One region of the Sutcliffiella cohnii genome, then DNA from elsewhere that is predicted to be linked to it. Evidence: riboswitches for the same ligand, from Rfam matches in the RefSeq annotation. Region 1 holds a riboswitch; each other region holds the start of a gene.

The links. A riboswitch is a leader RNA that binds a small molecule or an ion and turns the genes downstream of it on or off. The one in region 1 is predicted to bind cobalamin.
Region 2: another riboswitch for cobalamin. It lies ahead of BC6307_RS13865 (DUF4430 domain-containing protein); the one in region 1 lies ahead of BC6307_RS06710 (DUF4430 domain-containing protein).
Region 3: another riboswitch for cobalamin. It lies ahead of BC6307_RS03740 (acyl-CoA thioesterase); the one in region 1 lies ahead of BC6307_RS06710 (DUF4430 domain-containing protein).

What each region holds. Positions count from the first base shown of each region.
Region 1 covers NZ_CP018866.1:1,402,519-1,409,457, reverse strand. Annotated here, with positions in the region: gene BC6307_RS06710 (DUF4430 domain-containing protein) at 1-1,626, opposite strand, end outside; cobalamin riboswitch at 1,864-2,049, opposite strand; gene BC6307_RS06705 (sensor histidine kinase) at 2,209-3,027, opposite strand; gene BC6307_RS06700 (hypothetical protein) at 3,137-3,889, opposite strand; gene BC6307_RS06695 (ABC transporter ATP-binding protein) at 3,882-4,799, opposite strand; gene BC6307_RS06690 (response regulator transcription factor) at 4,900-5,580, opposite strand; gene BC6307_RS06685 (hypothetical protein) at 5,785-6,645, shown strand; gene BC6307_RS06680 (SEC-C metal-binding domain-containing protein) at 6,767-6,939, opposite strand, start outside.
Region 2 covers NZ_CP018866.1:2,781,922-2,788,860, reverse strand. Annotated here, with positions in the region: gene resB (cytochrome c biogenesis protein ResB) at 1-411, shown strand, start outside; gene ccsB (c-type cytochrome biogenesis protein CcsB) at 430-1,593, shown strand; gene BC6307_RS13875 (response regulator transcription factor) at 1,773-2,492, shown strand; gene BC6307_RS13870 (ATP-binding protein) at 2,489-4,261, shown strand; cobalamin riboswitch at 4,359-4,553, shown strand; gene BC6307_RS13865 (DUF4430 domain-containing protein) at 4,706-5,122, shown strand; gene BC6307_RS13860 (ECF transporter S component) at 5,122-5,637, shown strand; gene sigX (RNA polymerase sigma factor SigX) at 5,872-6,408, shown strand; gene BC6307_RS13850 (GerMN domain-containing protein) at 6,398-6,939, shown strand, end outside.
Region 3 covers NZ_CP018866.1:770,966-777,904, forward strand. Annotated here, with positions in the region: gene thiD (bifunctional hydroxymethylpyrimidine kinase/phosphomethylpyrimidine kinase) at 1-148, shown strand, start outside; gene thiE (thiamine phosphate synthase) at 145-777, shown strand; gene BC6307_RS03725 (aldo/keto reductase) at 1,123-2,100, shown strand; gene BC6307_RS03730 (glycine-rich domain-containing protein) at 2,213-3,172, shown strand; gene BC6307_RS03735 (GNAT family N-acetyltransferase) at 3,195-3,776, shown strand; cobalamin riboswitch at 3,813-3,989, shown strand; gene BC6307_RS03740 (acyl-CoA thioesterase) at 4,164-4,649, shown strand; gene BC6307_RS03745 (NUDIX domain-containing protein) at 5,038-5,478, shown strand; gene BC6307_RS03750 (S66 family peptidase) at 5,740-6,750, opposite strand.

The DNA.
Region 1 (6,939 bases):
TTCTGTTGCCGTTTGTACTCTTTCATCTGTTTGATAGTTAGATAATGCTTGTAAGGTCATTGCTGTGACATCTACATCACTTATAGATCCTTTTGCAAGAGGAAATCCTCCGTCATCATTTTGTTGGTCCAACAACCAATCTACTAAACTATCACGATTCCAAAGCGCGTCCTCTGGTATTTCATATGAGAATGTATCTAGCGCAATCAAGGCATATGTTACACCGTTCGTACCTTGGTTCGTCAGTCGCTCGTGATTATATATTTTTTCAATAAAATTATACCCAGCTACATCTGTAGGGTCTTTTCCAATGGCAGCAACCGCGATGGCCATTCTTTCGTAATCGGTAACTAAACGGAAGTTCCCTTCTCTTTCTGTTACGTAATCAACTAATGTCCCGTAATATTGCTCTGGAACGGAATGCCCACTTCTCGCTAAAGCAATTGCGTCCCAGTCATTAAAGTTGTCATGCTGTGAAAAGTCTGTATTTTTTAGTATCCACTTGGAAATTTGCGTTGCCCACGTACTTATTTCTGGCAATTCACGTTGTGGGGCTGGTGGTGTTGCTTGTTCTGCCACTTTTACAACAGTTGTGACGAGTAAAGCTACACTTCCTTGCTCTATGTTTGCCGGTAAAGAAAAAGTCCCGGTTGCCGTATATTCTCCTGATTGAGTTGAGTTAAATCCATCAATAGACCACGAAAGTTGGACTTCGTGCTTATTGCCTTTACTATCTGTTAGATTCGTAGTTGGTGTTAAATGAAGGAGTGCATCTTCCTTACTCGTCCCAAACGGTACTTCCACTGATTCCACTGGATCAATTGCTTGGACCAAAGGTAGTTTTTCTGTTACGACTACTTTAATAGGCGTCGGGCGAATCATATTATAGGAATTTGCTCCAAACTTTTCTGCTGTAACCCAATACGTACCTACATTCGTTAACGGAATGGAAGCCCTTCCATTTTGATCTGTCTTAAATTCACTTTTTTCTCCATTAATTAAAATGGTTGCATCTGCTATCGCTTCATCAGGTGGTGGAGTTCCCCAGTTAGCTGGCTCTCCTGTCACCGTAAAAGTAACTTCATCCCCTTCTTTTACTTCCGTAGCAGAAGCAGCAATTTTTCCGAAATGATGATTCATCATATCCCCGATATAATATAACTCTACGATATCGTTGTTAGATAGTTCGTAAGTTCCTACTCCAACAGAAGGAGAAACACCATTTACTTTATACATCCAGCCTGATGTAAAACCGTAATCAAATTCATATACATTATTCACACCAGCGATATAGTTACCTTGATAGCCAACGTCAATAACAGATTTTTTGGTTACGTCTAGACCTTGTAGTTCAAGCGCTTTAATGATGGCATGAATGGCTAAAGGTTGGTCATTCGTAAGATGCCAATTACCAACTTTATTGTTTCCGACCGTTCTTGTTATATCGTAAGGGGCCAGTTCAATAGTAGTTAAAGGCGCTACTGTTTTGTCCCAACTCTCAATTCGAACGGAAATGTTAATGGTGTCCTTTTCACTAGCGGTTGCAGCAATAGGATGAAATAACGAAAAGATTAGTAGAATGCTAAGTATCGTTGCTATACTTTTTTTGAAAAATGAATGTAACAAGCTTCTCTCTCCCTATTTAAAGATTTTTTCTTCTCCTGACGTTGGTGTGGTGATAATTATTGATGTGACGAATTACTATGTAGTGGGATCTAGTTGGTATTCAGCTTTTTAAACAATAAAAAAACACCTTCCCTTCTTTTTGTTGAAGGGAAGATGTTTTACACAAATAAGACACATCTGTGTCATATGTAAATAGTCATACAAGATCATATCTTCTCCTTCCCATCCTCGTGAGATTACTAGAGTACTTGAATGGCTGGTCTCCTGGCTTCGCTTCACCACAAGCTTATCCCCTTCCCAATTTTCATAAAAATCAGTGGATACGATAAGTTGCTCCGCGTTACAGTGGCGGGACCGCGTCGGATTTTAACCGAACTTCCCAATTAAGCTTTCTAAAAAAGCACCATAAAAGTTTCTATTCAATTTTTGTACTACAAACCTATTATAGATTTAAACAAATTATTAAACAACCATAATTTGCTAACGGATGAATGGTGAACAAAGGGACAGGAAAACGTTCCACACTTTTTTGACATCGCTTTTAAAAATGTGTGAACAATGATCCTACCCTCTCGTTCACTCCTAATCCCACTTCCGAAACGACACTTCCATAATAAATTCATTATCACGTACATTAGCTACTGCTTTTCCACCCTGTTTATTAACAAGTTGCTGAACAATATGAAGCCCCAATCCAAGATGTGTACCCGTACGACTAGAATCCAGCCTATAAGTTCGATTAAAAATCTGTTGGAGTTTCGCAGCATCAATCTTCTCCACATCATTTACTGCCCTTAACCTAATGTATTCCTCTTCCTCAACAAAACTTATTTTTAAATAGCTTTTGGCATAAGTTAAAGCATTTTGAATGATGTTCGTTACAATCCGAACGGTTGCTTTGTTGTCAGCAAGAATAGGAGGTACACTCTCCTCAACCAATTGTACCTGTAATTGCTCTTTCTCAAAATCTTCATAGAACATTAGCATTGATTCTACAACAATTTGATCTAGAGACTGTTTCTCCATCGTCAATTTCTTGTCAGAGGAATCAAGTTGTGATAGTTCATAAAATAAATCTACAATCATCGTGAGATTATCGATTTTCTTCTGGATAATCTCTAGGAATTCTTTCTTTTCCCCTTCTGAAATAGACGGATCTGTTAAAAGCTCTGAAAATCCTTTGATCGATGTTAAAGGAGTTCGTAAATCATGGGAGATATTGGTGATTTCTTGCTTTAGTTCCATTTCTCTTCTTTCGACAGACTGTTGGTTCTGTTTGTATAATTGAATGAGCTGGTTGATTTTCGTCGCAAATCTACTCAAGTTTTTATTATGAGTATTTGTACGAACTAATTCATTTGTCCCGAAATTTTCACTGATTTCCTCTAATTGTTTTGTCATCCTTCTAATATCCCAATGGAACAGTAGAAGCTTGGAGACGGAAACCATCAGCAGGAAACCTAAGATTATGATAATCAACCAGCTATTCACTTTCATTCATCCCTTCTAATCAATCGATGTTTTGTTTAGCGAATCTATTTGCTCCGATGAATAAAACAAACAGTGAAATTCCGATGCCGATCACCCAATATTCGTAACTGAATGGGACTGCTTCCACTATATAGTTTCCAAGGTTATCGTTAAATAACGTATTAGGCATATATTTATAGACATCGCTCAAGCCTTGAAACGGACGGAACAACATCCGGACAAGATTACTAGAGAATCCATATATAAATAATAGTAGGATAAAGATATAAACGTCTCGAACTTTCATCACTTTTAACACATGGGTTAAAATAAATCCACTTAAAACAAGTGGAGCCATATTTACACTCGCTATCAGAAAATTATGGACTGAATGATTATCCGTAATTAGTAAGCTCTCCCCTAAGGCAATCATTAAAAACATACCAATGACACAAATAAGTACAAAATAGCTTAACGTTAAGATGAGCTTAGACCAGAAAATTGTACCCCGTGAAATGCCGAAAGAAACAGTTTGTTTTATCAACGACATATCATCTTTGCTTGTGAGAGCCGAATTAAAAATGAACCCTATGATGATGATGATTAAACCTAAGGCAATGACATTGGAATAAAAATAATTACTAGTAGCATACGGGAAAGTAGGGTCCACTTTGTCTAAATATTGAAGAACAGTGGCAGCCACAACGATCAACAATAAACATATGACACTTGTAAAATGCACGCCTTTTTTACGGAGAAGACGATAATATTCGCTTTTCATATAATTAATCATTGTTACTTTCCTCCACTAATCCTAAGAAGTATTCTTCTAAATTCAGAGCTTCAATGCGAAACTCCTTCACCATCACACCATTATCAACTAAAAGGCGATTAATTTCTCCACTGCTCTCTATATGATTTTGGATAGAGATGACGTGATTAGGAAGGACTTTAAACTCTATATCCCCATATGCTCGGTCTAAAAGTTGTGCCACTTTCACTGAATTATCAACCGTTAGGACAATTTGTTTCCTACTCTTCTCTTCTAGAGCGTCTTTGCTTAAATCATCGAAGATTACACCATCTTTTATAAATACAAACCGAGTTGCTACCAATTTCAATTCCGTTAAAATATGACTAGAAATTAATATCGTAATATGTTTTTCCTGATTGAGCTTCCTCAATAATGTCCGGATTTCGATAATCCCCTCCACATCTAATCCATTGATTGGCTCATCCAGCACTAAACAATCGGGGTTACTTAAGAGACATAAAGCTATCCCTAATCGTTGCTTCATCCCCATGGAATAATCTTTAAATCGTTTCTTCTTTTCTTTTGCAAGACCTACAATTTCTAGAACTTCATACATACGTTTCTTGTCCACAACACCACGTTGAATCCGAAAATATTCTAGATTTTGAACTGCCGTAAAATCCGGGAAAAACGCAGGTGTTTCAATCATAAAACCCATTCTTTTTTTCTCTCGCTCTATCTCTTTACCAGATTTTCCAAAAAGGAGAACCTCCCCACTTGTCGGCATTATTTGGCCTGCAAGAACTTTGAATAACGTCGATTTGCCAGCACCATTCTTTCCAATTAATGCACAGATTTCCCCTTTTTCCACTGAGAAATCAAGCGGTTTCAGAACCTCTTGTTCCCTATACTTTTTCGTCAATTGACGTGTCTGAATGATCGTACTCATCTTTTCGACTCCCTTAACTATATTCGTTGTTATTTCCAGTTTAGCTTAGAAGTCTTTAAAATCCTTTAAGCAAATCATAAAGAAATCGTAAAGGTAAGAGTCACGTAAGCATAAAACCTACTCCCCAAATGGTCTTTATATATTCTTCCGTCGTAATTTCGGAAATTTTCTTACGGAGGTTCGAGACGTGAACGCTAATCGTATTATCATCACCATAATAAGTCCCCTTCCAAATACTTTCATATATTTCTTTTTTAGAAAGGGCACGCTCGGGATTGTTCATGAAATAGGTTAAAATATCAAACTCAGCAATCGTCAGCTGGAGCTCTTTCTCTTTTAATTTTACAGACCGTTTTTCCGTATTCATTTTAAGCTCACGCCAACCTATTTCCGCTGACTGTTCCGGTTGTGTGTTTGCTTTTCGTAATTGTACTTCCACTCGGGCCATCACTTCTTCTTGATGAAACGGTTTCGTTATATAATCATCTGCACCCATTTTCAACACTTGCACTTTATTTTCGATATCGACTTTGGCTGAAATGACAATAATCGGTACGGAACTCATTTCTCTAATCTCTCCTATAAGTTCCTCCCCACTTTTGCCCGGTAGCATCAAATCCAATAAAATTAAATCAAACATATTGTTTTGTATCTGCAACAAACCTTCTGTACCTGAATAGGCTGCGACAGGTTCCATATTCGCTTTTTCTAAAATTACAGAGAGTAGCCTACTAATCTCTTGATCATCTTCAATTATTAAAATGCGTTTACCTTCATACATCATGATCACCCATTTTTTAATATGTTTCGTTTTGTCCTTTGTTTCTATTAATTATAGCTTACTGGATGAGTTTGTTACTACTATAGGAAGCTATTGTTTTGTTATAATGTATTTAACAAAGGAATTTTCTTCAAGTGATAGAAATTAAATATGAAGAACTGCATATCCAATCCAAAAGTTACTAAGAAGAGAAGTGATGATAATTTGAAATATAAACCTTTTTTTATTTTTATAACGTTCATACTATTAATTAGTGCGGTAGGAAATATTATAAAAAACACAAAAAAAGAATACCCAGAAATAAAAGAACAATTTATTGATTATTTAACGAACTCTCACGATTTAGTGATTTCTAATGGTTATGTTTATAAATCTAGTCGAAGTACTAATGGCGTAGAGGAAGGAGATTTCATCGGGGTATTTTACGACGAAAGAGACCCAAGTTTTATGATCCAACTTTCGATTGACCAACAAAACAATTCTATTCGGGACACATTTGATAGTAAAACATTTTGGATACGACAAGAAATATTTGAAGTGATGAATAAATATAGAAAAGACAATGAGTTCAACGGATATCTTGATTTTTCACCAGAAGGTATACGAGGACCTAGTTTAACTTCAGTTACTTATGGGAGTATTAATCCCACGATCAATTATTCAGTTATCAGTGAAGAAATAGATATTGAAAAAGAATTAGAGGCAGATTTTCACATTGCAAAAGAAGTAAATGAAATCATAAAAAAACATTATGATATGGAATTAAATAGAGTAGGAGTCACATACTTTGAACGAAGTGGTTTTGATTTTGAAAGTTATCTAGAACAATATAAAAAAAATAACGGTGAAGGTATATACGGTAGTTCTATTACAAGCTATGGTCATTTAAATAAGCCTCATGTGTACGGTGTGAAAAATGTGTCAGCTCCAATTAGAGTATTTGAATATGGAGTTAGTATATTTGAAAAAGCGGATTATCACTTGCGGTTAGATAATCTTGAACAATTTAAAGACGAAGCGAATAGAAACTATAACGAGCAATATAAAAAGGCCGATTCAAATTAAAGTGTATCGGCCTTTCTTGTTTTTTGACAAGCTTGTTAGTAGTTATCCAAAACTTTCCACTTTTATAATTCCCTAAACGGCTAGCAAAAGCTACATTAATACAAAATTCACACTGTCGCTACTATAAAAAAGCTTCGACACTACGAGGGTATGCAAATTCAATCTTCAACATTTCCCACATGTTTATGTTTCCTTTACTTATTGCCCCTGAAAAAATAATTCCAACCTCTATGGACCTCATCATGTGTTCACCACATGCGACAGTAAATTCCTTTCCGGGTAAATCTCTGTTAT
Region 2 (6,939 bases), 1.4 Mb from region 1:
AATCCAGCATTCGTATTCCGAATGATAACTCCAGATAAACCAAAGGGAGAAATAAGCTTAGTCGCAATTCAGCAAAATTTAGAACCAGAAGGTAATAACGAATATCGCATGGCTTTTGCAGGATTAGAAACTAGAAATGCAGCTGGACTTACCGTTCGTGTTGATCATACACTTTGGATTTTTGGTTTAGGTGGAACTATATTTATGATTGGTGTTATTCAAGGGATGTATTGGAATCACCGCCGTGTATGGGTAAAACGAAATGGGAATGAAGTGTGGCTTGCCGCACATACGAATAAAAACTGGTTTGGTCTGAAGAAAGATATTTCTAAGGCGTTGGAGCATTCAAAAATTTCAATACCTATTGACCAAACAGAAGAAGAAAAGAATTCAGAAAATGATAAAACTTAATTTAAAAGGGTGATTACTATGGCACAGTTAAGTGGTAACTTGCTATATGCAGCATTTCTTCTATATCTGATAGGTACCGCTTTCTTCGGTGGAGCTTTAAAATCGAAAGAAGGAAGCAAATGGTCAAAATTAGCCATTTCTATTACGATTGTGGGATTTGTTGCTCATTTAGGATATTTTATAACAAGATGGATTGCTGGAGGACATGCTCCTGTTAGTAACTTATATGAATTTACTACATTTTTTGGGATGACGATTGTTCTTGCATTCATCGTACTTTACTTTATTTATAAAACAAGTACATTAGGATTATTTGCATTACCAATTGCTTTAATACTAATTGCATTTGCAAGTATGTTTCCGTCCGATATAACTCCTTTAATTCCAGCATTGCAATCTCATTGGTTACCGATTCACGTTATTACAACGAGTTTAGGAATTGCAATACTAGGAATGAGCTTCGTAGCTGGACTAATTTATTTAATAAAAGTAGTGGATTACAGTAAAAAAGGAAAAAAACCTTTTTGGCTTGAATTTTCATTATTTACGCTTGTTGTATTTATTGGTTTTGTTGTTATTACGGTTATTTTTAGTTCGATGGATTATGAAGCAAACTTCAAATATATTGATAAACGTGGAGCAGAGGCAACGGTTGAATACGTGCTTCCTCCGTTAGTTGGTCCAAACCAAGGGGAATTACTTACAGAAGATAGAATGAACCCTCTTGTAAGTTTACCAGCTATTATTCATACACAAAAATTGAATACAGTTATTTGGTCTATTATTACAGGAGCTATTTTATATGTACTTATAAGATTATTATTTAGAAAACCTCTAGGAGTTTTACTAAAACCAGCAGTAAGAAGAGTAAACCTTGATGTTGCAGACGAAATTGGTTATCGCTCTGTTGCTATAGGTTTCCCAGTTTTTACACTAGGCGGATTAATCTTTGCTATGATTTGGGCTCAAATTGCATGGACTAGATTTTGGGGTTGGGACCCGAAAGAAGTTTGGGCATTGATCACATGGCTATTTTATGCAGCATATCTACACTTACGTATTGGAAAAGGCTGGCACGGAGAAAAATCGGCTTGGCTTGCCTTAGTTGGATTTGCTATTATTATGTTTAACTTAATTGGAGTAAACTTAATTATTGCCGGACTACACTCTTACGCGATGTAGATTAAACTGATTAGATGAATAATTTCATAAGCCTTCACATCATATGTGGAGGCTTACATTAATATAAGGATAATTTACTCAAGCACTGACTTTGCTAGACGTTGTGAAGAAATATTAGATACAATAGGAAAGAGTACTTAATGATACGGAACTAGTATGAAAATTAGGAGGATGGAAAGATGGAACAAGAGTATAAAATATTAGTAGTCGATGATGAAGAACGAATTCGTCGACTTTTGAAAATGTATCTAGAAAGAGAAAATTATGTAATCGAAGAAGCAGATAATGGTGAGGACGCATTATCGTTAGCTTTAGAGAATGATTATGACGTTATATTACTAGACCTTATGATGCCAGGAATGGACGGCATGGAAGTTTGTAAAGAATTGCGAGAGAAAAAAGCAACACCAGTAATTATGTTAACTGCTAAAGGAGAAGAAGCAAATCGTGTTCAAGGTTTTGAAGTTGGTACGGACGATTATATCGTTAAACCGTTCAGCCCACGTGAGGTAGTGCTTAGAGTTAAAGCGCTTTTACGCCGCGCGTCATCAACAAGCTTTTTAAATACAGAAACATCTTCAAAAGATATTATTGTATACCCTCATTTAACAATAGATAATGATGCACATAGAGTAAGTGCTGACGGAAAAGATGTTAACTTAACCCCTAAAGAGTACGAGCTTTTATATTTTTTAGCAAAATCACCGGACAAAGTTTTTGATCGAGAGCAACTATTAAAGGAAGTTTGGCAATATGAGTTCTTTGGTGATTTACGTACAGTAGATACTCATGTAAAGAGGTTAAGAGAAAAATTAAATAAAGTATCCGAACATGCAGCAAAAATGATTGTTACAGTTTGGGGTGTAGGTTATAAGTTTGAGGCTGGCAATGAGTCATGATTTGGAAAAGTGTTGTAGGTAAGCTTTGGCTTACCATTTTACTTCTTTTTACGTTTGTATTATTTATTTTAACAATATTGTTATTAGAGTTTTTCGAGAACTACCATGTAAATGAGGCGGAAAGAGAATTAACACAGTTAGGTAGAAAAATATCGATGATTGTAGAGGAACATGAAGATTTTGAACTGGCAAAATCAATTGCTTGGCAACTTGCGGATGATGTTTCTCGAGTAATTATTTTTTCAGACAAGGATCATTACTGGCATTCCCCAACAGATGAGACAGATGCTGTTTTACCTAGCGAATTTTTCCGAGAAGATGAGGAACTTTCCCAAGTTTTCCTTGATCATACAATTGTAACGAAAAAATCATACTCACCCGATTTAGATTCTGAATCAGAAGCTTTTGGAGAAATGATGATTGTTGGTACCCCACTTCATATTGATGGTGTAGAAGATGGCGCAGTTTATATGTACCAATCGTTAACAGCGATTAAAGAAACGACGAACCAAACAACACAACTTATTTTAATATCCGCGGGGATTGCTATTTTCCTTACAACCATTTTTGCGTTTTTCTTAATATCAAGAGTAACCTCGCCATTAAGGAAAATGAGGGAGGCTGCTTTTGAAGTAGCGAGAGGTAAGTTTGACACGAAAGTTCCGATCTTAACGTATGATGAAATCGGTGAACTTGCGATGGCGTTTAATCAAATGGGAAGACAATTAAAGTTTAACTTAAATGCACTTAATCAAGAAAAAGAACATTTGGCAAACATATTAAGTAGTATGGCAGATGGAGTAATAACGCTAAATCGTGATGGGACAATATTAATAACGAATCCGCCTGCTGAACGTTTCTTGCAAGCATGGTTTTACCAAGAAGGTAGTGATACGCGGGAACAATTACCTCATGAAATAAAAGAGATGTTTCAACGGGTCGTCAACTTTGAAAGAGAGCAAAGTATGGAACTTACCTACCAGGGGAGAACTTGGGTAATCGTCATGAGTCCTTTATATAATAATACCCACGTGCGTGGTGCAGTAGCTGTCATTCGTGATATGACGGAAGAAAGACGTTTAGATAAATTAAGAGAAGGATTTATCGCTAACGTTTCTCACGAGTTACGTACGCCAATTTCAATGCTTCAAGGATATAGTGAAGCAATAGTGGATGATATTGCTGGTAGCGAAGAAGAAAAGAAAGAACTTGCCTCCGTTATTTATGATGAGTCACTTCGTATGGGGAGGTTAGTAAATGACCTACTTGATTTAGCTAGATTAGAGTCTGGACATAGCACCGTGAACAGGGAACAAGTTGAAGTGGAAGAGTTTTTTGATAAAATGATTCGAAAGTTTCATGGTCTTGCTAAAGAGAAAATGGTAGATCTTCATTCAGAAATAATTGGGGACACGCTAGTTGATTTTGATGTAGATAAAATGGAACAAGTTTTTACTAACTTAATTGATAATGCACTACGTCACACAGATTCAGGTGGTAGTATCACGATTCGAGTTGAGCTTGGAGAGCTTGGAATGAAAGTAGATGTACAAGATACTGGACAAGGCATACCAGAAGAAGATATACCATTTGTATTTGAACGCTTCTATAAAGCGGACAAGGCTAGAACTAGAGGTAGATCTGGAACAGGTTTAGGATTGTCGATTGTTAAAAATATAATAGAGTCACATAACGGCTCAATAGGTGTACATTCTAAACTAAATGAGGGAACGACATTTTCTCTCGTTATTCCACGAACTGTGCAATAATTTGTTAAGTTGTACCGAATAATCTTGTTTATTATGAAACAATTTTTCTTGTCATTTTATACTTCTTTGTGTAAGATGGTACTGTATTCATAAACTTAATAATTATAAGTAAATTGGTGTCACACTGTGGCTTAAAAGGGAATTTGGTGCGAATCCAAAACTGTCCCCGCAACTGTAAATGTGGACGAAATGAGGTAACCACTGTATGTATGGAATGAGAGTTCGTCATACGGGAAGGCTCAAAGTAGGAAGAAGCATAAGTCAGTAGACCTGCCAATGAACTTACAAGTTTCGAAGCTTCGGGGTATGAGTAGCTGAAACGACAATATGGTATTGAACCTGCTGCAGAAGGTGAATTCCTCATTGTTGTCGTTTTATAGCTCATCCTTTAAGGATGAGCTATTTATTTTTTTTCATAATATATAAAAGGATGGGAATTACGTGATGAAAAAAATTTGGATTAGTTTATTAGTTGCAATATCTCTTATTGTGACGGGGTGTGCAGCAGACAACACAAATAATACAAATAACAACGCAAATGCTGGAGTAGAACAAAATGAAGAAGTAAACAAAGTAACGATTAAATTAGTAAAAGATAACGGGGAAGAAGTAATAAGTGAAGAGGCATTGCAGTTTGAAGAAGGAGAAACACTGATGGATGTAATGCATGAGCACTTTGAATTAACAACAGACGATAGTGGTGCATTTATTGTAGGAATTAACGGTATTGAATCGGATTACGAGAATAATTACTTTTGGATTTATACAGCAAATAATGAAGAAGTCTTAGTTGGCGCAAACGAATATGTGTTAAAAGATGGCGATGTTATTGAATTTAACTATTCAAAGTATGAAGGCTAATGAGCACAAGAAAAATTGCTTTATTAGGCTTATTAATAGCGTTATGTGTAGTAGGTAGAATGGTGTTTTCCTCGGTTCCTAATGTACAGCCTGTTACAGCAATCATTATTATTTGCTGCCTTTTGATGGGGCCTCAAAACGGTATCATACTTGCTGCTGGAACAGCATTTGTTTCTAACTTATTTTTAGGTAGTGGTACTTGGACGTTACTTCAAATAATTGCGTGGTCCATAATTGGAGTACTTTCAGGTCTCATTGGGATGAAATTTAAGAAATTGCCCATATGGTTACTTGCAACGTACGCTGGATTTTGCGGCATGCTCTTTGGTTTGATCATGTCGCTAGAACGCCTGATTATAGGTAAATTGTTTTGGCCGTATTACTTAGCGGGATTACCGTTTGACTTTAATCATGCAATTGGAAATATCGTATTCTTTATAGTGTTATATCCTATTCTATCCCCGATCATAAAAAGAGAAGCTTCGTTTATGGTGCAATCGTATAATAAACAGTAGATATAATTAGAAATTAGTTATATAGTATATATAAAAAGAAGTCATATATTATGGCTTCTTTTTTAAATTTTTAAAAAGCCAAACTATTGCTCTTTTAAAATATCTTATTAAAGCCTTCTTAAGTTTTCCAAAAAGTACTAAAAAAAATCTAGTCATTCGTAATATTTTGTAATATATTTGTAATGTAACTTTGTACGAAAAGTTTCGACTAATGTATTGAACGGAGGGTTTAGAATGCATGCCGTTTTTCAAGAGCTCTATGAAAAATATCACCAAGACGTCTATCAATTTTTATTTTATATGGTGAAAAATAAAGAACAAGCGGAAGACCTCGTTCAAGAAGTTTATATAAAAGTTCTACGCTCATACGACCGATTTGAAGGGAAAAGTAGTGAAAAAACATGGCTATTTTCGATAGCTAAACATGTAGCTATTGATTCATTTCGAAAACAAAAGGGATGGAAAAACAAACTTCTTGAAACGTTTGATTGGAATAAGCAACAAGTGAAAGATGTTGCACCATTACCGGAAGAAGTAGCTGTGAAAAATGAACAGGTTCAATTGTTGTATCGTTGCTTAGATAAATGTAAGATGGATCACCGAATTGTTCTTATTCTCCGTTACATTCAAGCTCTCTCTATTCAAGAAACTGCGCAAGTGTTAGGTTGGTCTGAAAGTAAAGTAAAAACAACTCAGCACCGTGCGGTTAAAGCCTTAAAAGCCCATATGGAAGAATTAGAGGAGAAAGGGGGAAATAGTAATGCATCGTAAAACGGACGATGAGCAAATGGAGAAGTTATTTAATCAATTACCAAAAATGACGGATGAGCGTTCAGCGGAAGAGATATATGCAAATATTCAGCAAAAGGTAGAAACTTCACCGAAACGTCGTATTAACTGGATGCCTAGCGTAGCTTTAATTGCGGCGATTCTCCTTTTTGCAATCATTTCTCCTTTCACGTTTCAAAAAATGGATAGTAATAGTAACAGTGCCTTTGATGCCCCTCAAGATAGAGGAGGATCAATGGAGATGTATGCTGATGATAGTAGTGCTGATATCGCTGTAGAGGAAGAATCGTTTAATGTAACGGACTATAAAGAAAATAGTGAAAACGAATCTTTTGACGTTCAATCAACGAATGATTTTCCGAATTATGTAGTAACGACTGTTAGTCAGTCAGAAGAATATGTAATTACTTTGGCCGTTTCCGCTGAGTTAGAAGGAACCGATGATCCACTAACATTACCGCTTTCTTTTGTTGTTCAAAAAAATAATAGAACGTATATAGAAGCATTTAACGA
Region 3 (6,939 bases), 630 kb from region 1:
TGAATTAGCTAAAGGAAAGACCGTTGAACAAGCAGTAAAAGTAGCAAAAGATTTTATCCATGCTGCAATAAAAGATGAATTAGGAATTGGCAGTGGACACGGTCCTACGAATCATTGGGCATATCGAAACGCGGCGGTGCACTCATGAACATCTTAAGAAAACATATGCAAGTATATTTTGTGATGGGTAGTAACAATTGTGATCGTAACCCGGAAGTTGTGCTGAAAGAGGCATTAGAAGCAGGTGTAACATGTTTTCAATATCGAGAAAAAGGCGAAGGAGCTAAACTTGGTATTGAAAAGTTAGAGTTAGGAGCAAGATTAAAAGAGTTGTGTAACGAGTATGAAGTGCCATTTATCGTAAATGATGATGTAGAACTAGCGATACAACTCGATGCCGACGGTGTACATATCGGCCAAGAGGACGGTAACATTACGTCCATTCGGGAAAAGATAGGGAATGAAAAAATAGTCGGTGTTTCTACACATAATGTGGAAGAGGCCTTAAGGGCGGTAGAACTTGGTGCTGACTACATCGGCGTAGGACCGATGTACTTTACTTCAACAAAGAAAGATATTGAAGAAGTGAAAGGACCATCTGTCATAACTGCCATTCGTGAAGCAGGTGTTACGCTTCCAATTGTCGGCATCGGTGGAATTAACATTTCCAATGCAAAAGAAGTGATGGAAGCTGGAGCGGATGGTGTCGCAGTCATATCGGCCATATCAAAAGCGGAAAATGTGGAGGAAACAGTTATAAAACTACAAAGAGGTTGAGACAAAACTAATATAATCATGATAAAAAAACGAACAATCGCTGAACTAGCGGAGGAAATATACGTAGACTCCAGCGGGAGGAAAGGCATAGGTGAGACCCCGCAGGCGTTTACGCCGAGGAAGATCACCAGCCGCCCGCGGAAAGCGAAGTATATTTCTGGAGCGGGTTATTTCCAAACTACTTTATTTGTTCGTCTTTTACTTTAATAAAAATAGTTATGTCCCAAGCTCTTTATTTTGTTATGTTTCATATTCGAGAGGCACTAAAAGGAAAATAACTATTTGCTTCCCCACCATTTATTTCTTACAATATTAATATCTTTTAAAAAGTAAGGATGATTAGTTATGAGAACAATGCCGTTACAAAAAAGAAATATTACAAACAGTAGATTAGTATTAGGATGCATGGGATTTGGTGGAGGCTGGGACAATTCGCCGTTTTCATCAGAAGAAGTGTTAAAAGCGGAGAAAGCGGTAGAGGCGGCATTATCTTCAGGAATTACGATGTTTGATCATGCTGATATTTATACGAGAGGAAAAGCAGAAAAGGTTTTCGGTGAAGTGTTGAAAAACAATAGAAGCCTACGTGAGCAAATGGTCATTCAAAGTAAATGTGCCATTCGGTTCGAAGATGATGCTGGGCCAGGTCGATATGACTTTTCAAAAGAGCATATTATAAACTCTGTCGATGGTATTCTTGCAAGGTTGAACATTGAACAATTAGATATTTTACTATTACATAGACCAGATCCATTGATGGAACCAGAAGTAGTGGCAGAAACGTTTGAACTTCTGAAAAAAGAAGGGAAAGTACAACACTTCGGTGTTTCCAACATGAATAAAGCACAAGTAGCACTTCTGCAAACGTATACAAACGAATCTATCATCGTAAATCAATTAGAAATGAGTTTGCGCAAATTAAACTGGGTGGACCAAGGTGTATTAGTAAACCAACACGAAGGGACTTCAGCCCATTTCACAGATGGATTTTTAGAATATAGTATGGAAAAAGATATACAAATCCAAGCGTGGTCTCCATTAGGAAAAGGTGTCTTCACCGGTCGAGAGGAAGAAATTAAAACAGAAGCAGAAAGAAATACAGCGGCGTTAGTAGCTAGAATGGCGGAAGAACTAGAAACAACAAGGGAAGCTATCGTACTAGGCTGGTTAATGCGCCATCCTGCAATGATTCAACCTGTCATCGGTACGACAAATCCAGACCGCATTGTAGCTTGTCAAGACGCTGTACCTGTTTCAGAAAAAATGACGAGAGAACAATGGTATAACTTGTACGTTACTTCTAGAGGTAGAAGATTACCATAATGGAAAGCATCCTTTTTATAGGATGCTTTTTTAATATTATGTATTATTTAATAAATGAAACTTTTAAACGTTTCATATCGTATTAATAAAAAGAATAAAGGGGGGAGATAAGATGGAAACAGTTGTTATTTTTATTTTAATTTTATTCGTTGTCGTATTAGCCTTAGTAGGTATTTTTAGAAAAATAAAGCCCACCAAAAACTTAAAAAAGGAAAATATACCGGAAAACTTAGGAGCTATTGAAAACACCTCAATTCAACCGTTAATCGCTAAATTAGAGTTAGCACTTCCTGATGAGTATATAAATCAAGTAAAGCAACGGTTTTTACAACAAAACGCGAAAGTTTCAGAGGACGAACTAGAATGGCGTATTTTTGAGCTGAAACGGTTTTTTATTTTAACGAGAGTGCTAAAAACTGTTCCGATGTATAGTGAAGAAGTAGATGATGTTTGGCATGAAATGTTGATGTTTACGCAAGCCTATCAAACTTTTTCAGAAAAATTTAATGGCAGCATGTTACATCATAAACCAAATGTACAAGGTGGAGGGGACCCTGGTGAGCGTGCGTTCTTTGATTGGGTGTTCTCGCAATTGTTTGAAGTAACAACATATAGTTGGTCGACTTGGGGAGACTTCTTTAAGAACCCACTAAATCCAGCTCAAATTACCGAATTTAAATACAAGGATAAGGAATACTTGAAAAATAAATATTTCAAAATTACAGAGGAATCAAATCAGATAGTAGATTACTTAATAACTAGGTTAAAAGAACAATCCCATCAAGCAGATGAAATTCATAAACGAAACGAAAAAGGAGCATTCACGAAACAACAGCAATATGGTGATTTTTCGAATACCTCATTAATTATGGTGTTTTATTCTATCTATTATTATGACCAATATTGGTTAATGGCAAAGGCGTATTTATACTCATCTGCTTCGAATTCTAGTAGTGGATGTACAAGTGCTGTTTTTTGCGGATCTGCAACTAGTAGCGATAAAAATAGTGGTGGAGATAGTAGTTGCTCTAGCGGGGACGCAAGCTGTGGTGGCGGAGGATGTTCCTCATAAAATAATATAACGGAGAGAATTTATGTTAAAAATAGTTGGAGAAAAAATTATTCTTAGGTCGGTACAAAAAGAAGATATACAAACTCTTTGGAAATTAAGATATGGAGAAGAGGACCCAGAGTTTAAAAAATGGGATGCACCATACTTTCCATTAGTCCGAGTGGAATATGAAGATTTTTATAATCGGATGATAGGTCAGTTAGAATCGGGTTATGATTCCGAAATGATTATAGAAGTGGATGGTAAAATTATTGGCACCGTTGTTTACTATTGGGAGCACGAGCCTTCCCGATGGATGGAGGTAGGTATTATCATCTATCTTCCTGACTATTGGAATGGTGGATATGGAACGGAGGCTATTAAATTATGGGTCACTCATTTGTTTAAACAATTTCCTATACTAGTTAGATTAGGATATACTACATGGTCAGGAAACCATCGAATGGTGAGTGTTGGAAAAAAACTTGGAATGATAGAGGAAGCTAGAATTAGAAAAGCTCGTATTGTAAACGATGAGTACTATGATTCTGTGAAGCTCGGAGTACTTAGAGAAGAATGGCAAACATTACATGGTGAACGAGTTGGCAGAATAGTAACTTTGTAATAAACTACTAATAGAAATAAGTTTTTCAAATGAATAAAACATACCAATAATAATGGTGTCAATTAGACTTAATAGGGAATCTGGTCTAAAACCAGAACTGTACCCGCAACTGTAGGTGCCGACGAAATAAGAATAGCCACTGTCATTCGACGGGAAGGACTTAAAGTAGGTAGAAGCACGAGTCAGGAGACCTGCCATTATGATGAACGATCGTCTTCTTCGGGAGTTAGGAAGGTTGGATAATGGTGCGCAAATATTAGAAAATAGGGCTCTATTTGTCTAGTTTTATTTTCTTTGCCTTTAATCCATCCTCATATTAGAGTGATGGATTTTTTATTTTCCAACCACTTTCTTGTAGAAGCAAAAAACATAAAAGAGAGTGGGAGAATGATGGGAAAAATATCAACAAATGTATCTAGAACTGTACAAACGAAACTAGTTTTACCTCCAGATACGAATCATTTAGGAACAATTTTTGGAGGAGTTGTTTTATCGTATATTGATGAAATAGCTGCCATAGCAGCGATGAAACATAGTAACAAGGTGGTCGTAACAGCTTCGATTGATACAGTGAATTTTTTATCTTCAGCAAAAGTAGGAGATATATTAACGTTAGAAGCAGTGGTTATATCTACTGGAAGAACGTCAATGGAAGTGTATGTAAAAGTGGAGTGTCATCAGTTTGAAACAGGTGAAACAAAACTTACAACAACATCCCTTTTAACAATGGTTGCAATTGATAGCGAAGGTAAACCAGTCCCAGTTCCAGGCGTAATCCCTGAAACGGAAAAAGAAATCCAGTTACTGAAGGAAGCAACAATTAGAAGAGAAAAAAGGTTGTTAGAGAACAAGTGGTCAAATGAGAAAATATAGTAATGAAAAAACGTGGTTGCTGATCCGCTTTTTTAGTGAATCGTAATAGTATACATATCTTTTAGCATACAAATAACACCGAATGAACATCTTGACTATGATTAAATTTGTGTGAATTAGGGTGCTATTTTTTTGTGAAAGTTATTGTATGAACGAAAAGCTTCTTTCATCTTCTAAGTAATAGTTGTAAAATAAATATGAACTTGAAAATTGTAGCTAGGGTTCCGCTATCTAGTAGGTCTGTGACCGAGGGCTACATCTTTTACCATAACGTAAAAGGCACCTATTGACATAAAAGGTCCGAGGGGAAAGGTTCAGCGTATTTGCTTTTGCGTTGAAATCCTTATCCCCTCGGACCTTTTTTATTATTTTAAGGGAGGTTTATTAAATGAAAAGAATTGATGAATTAAAAGCAGGTGTAGCAGTTATTATTTTGAATGGGGAAAAACAAGTTTTGTTACAGAAAAGAGCTGATGTAAAGCTATGGGGTATTCCTTCAGGACATATAGAAATTGGAGAAACAGTTTCTGAAGCAGCTATTAGAGAAGTAAAAGAGGAAACTAACTTAGATATAAAAATAAAAAAACTTATTGGTGTGTACTCTGAGCCTAATTCACAGGTGTTTGCATATCCAAATGGTAAAGTAGTACATTTTATAACAACTTGTTTTCTTGCTGAAATTACAGGCGGAGAACTTAGACGTAATTCTGATGAATCACTTGAAATAAAATTTTTCAGTCCAGATAATTTACCGCAAGATTTATTGAAAATGCATCCCCGATGGTTAAAGGATGCTCTTTCTAATAGGGAAATGGCGTTCATTCGTTAATTAATAGAGATCTATACTAACTGCTAATAAAAATTTTAAACCCTTATTAGGATAACAAACTTAAAAGTCCTAAAAGTCAGTCTCAACTGGACTTTTAGGACAGCACCATTTAGTCTGCTAAATGTTTTTCTAACTAGTTGTTATTTAAGCTACGACATCGTAAGTTATTTCGGCTTTCTCCACGGTATAAAAATACTTAGCTAATACACTCCACCCTTTAGAACTCTTTGATAAATAAAATCCCGATGTTGATAAATTATATTATATAAACTTTTGTATAATCGTTCCTTTTCCTTCTTTAACTTCTACTTCCGCCATCGCTCCATTAATTAACGTTACTTGAGGAGGAACATGCCCGCAATCTATGTCATACACAACCGGTACTTCCAGTTCAGAAGCTATCTCTTCATATACATCCTCAACCGTATACCCGTCCACTGGTTCATTTGCTGGACTTCTTCCGAATAAGACTCCTGAACAATTATTAAACCAACCTGCTAATTTCATTTGAACTATCGACCTTCTTAAGTCTGTTGTCGAAAGCTCACAGTTTTCGAAGTACCAAAGAATCGGTTCGCCGTTTGTGAATTGTTCTTGAAATGCTTTCACATCGCCAAAAGGTGTACCAATTAAGTGGCGAATAACATCTACACACCCACCAAGTATTCTACCTTTCACGGTTACATCTTTACCGTTCACTGTTTTCCATTCCGTTTTTTCGGTTAAATGAAAAATGTGAGGAGTAGGGTTGCCGTGTTGCCACTGTTTTTGGAAAAGCTCTGATGAATGTTGAATTACTGCTTCTCCAGCTTTTGTTTGTAGCACTTGTTTCCACATGGCGGTTGTTTCGTCGGAATATTCTCCTCGTAAATCTACTAAGTTAGTGCCGTGTGCCGTTGCAATCCCTGTTTTTAATGTCGTTGCTAATAACAAAACACTTGTATCGGAATATCCGAGTATCCATTTTCGCTTCATTTTTACGAAATCAACATACGGCAGTATTTCAATCAACAATTGCCCGCCCCATGGTGGGATGATCGTATCGATTCCATCGTCTTGCAACATGGCATTTAATTCATCTGCTCTCACCTTAGCTGGTGCAGACTTTGCTTTATGTTGGGTTTTTACTGTTTTTCCGAACCTCACAGTAAATCCTTCTGATTCTAGTCTTTTTTGTGCCTGATCCAACAAAGAATGTAAAACTTCTTGCACACCAGAAGATGGTGCTGTGACTCCAATAGTAGCCCCTTCACGTAAATGTGGATAAAACATGGAAAATTCCCCCTTGAGCTTTTTACGATTTTAACAAGGAAAGAGTATTTGGGCAATATATAATTTAAAATATTTTTAAAATTAGTAATTGACAATAACTTGTCCACGGTGTTATTGTGGAAAAGTGGAATTTACTACTAATTAAAAAATGGAGAAAGGGAGGTACACGAACATGAAAAAATCTATTGT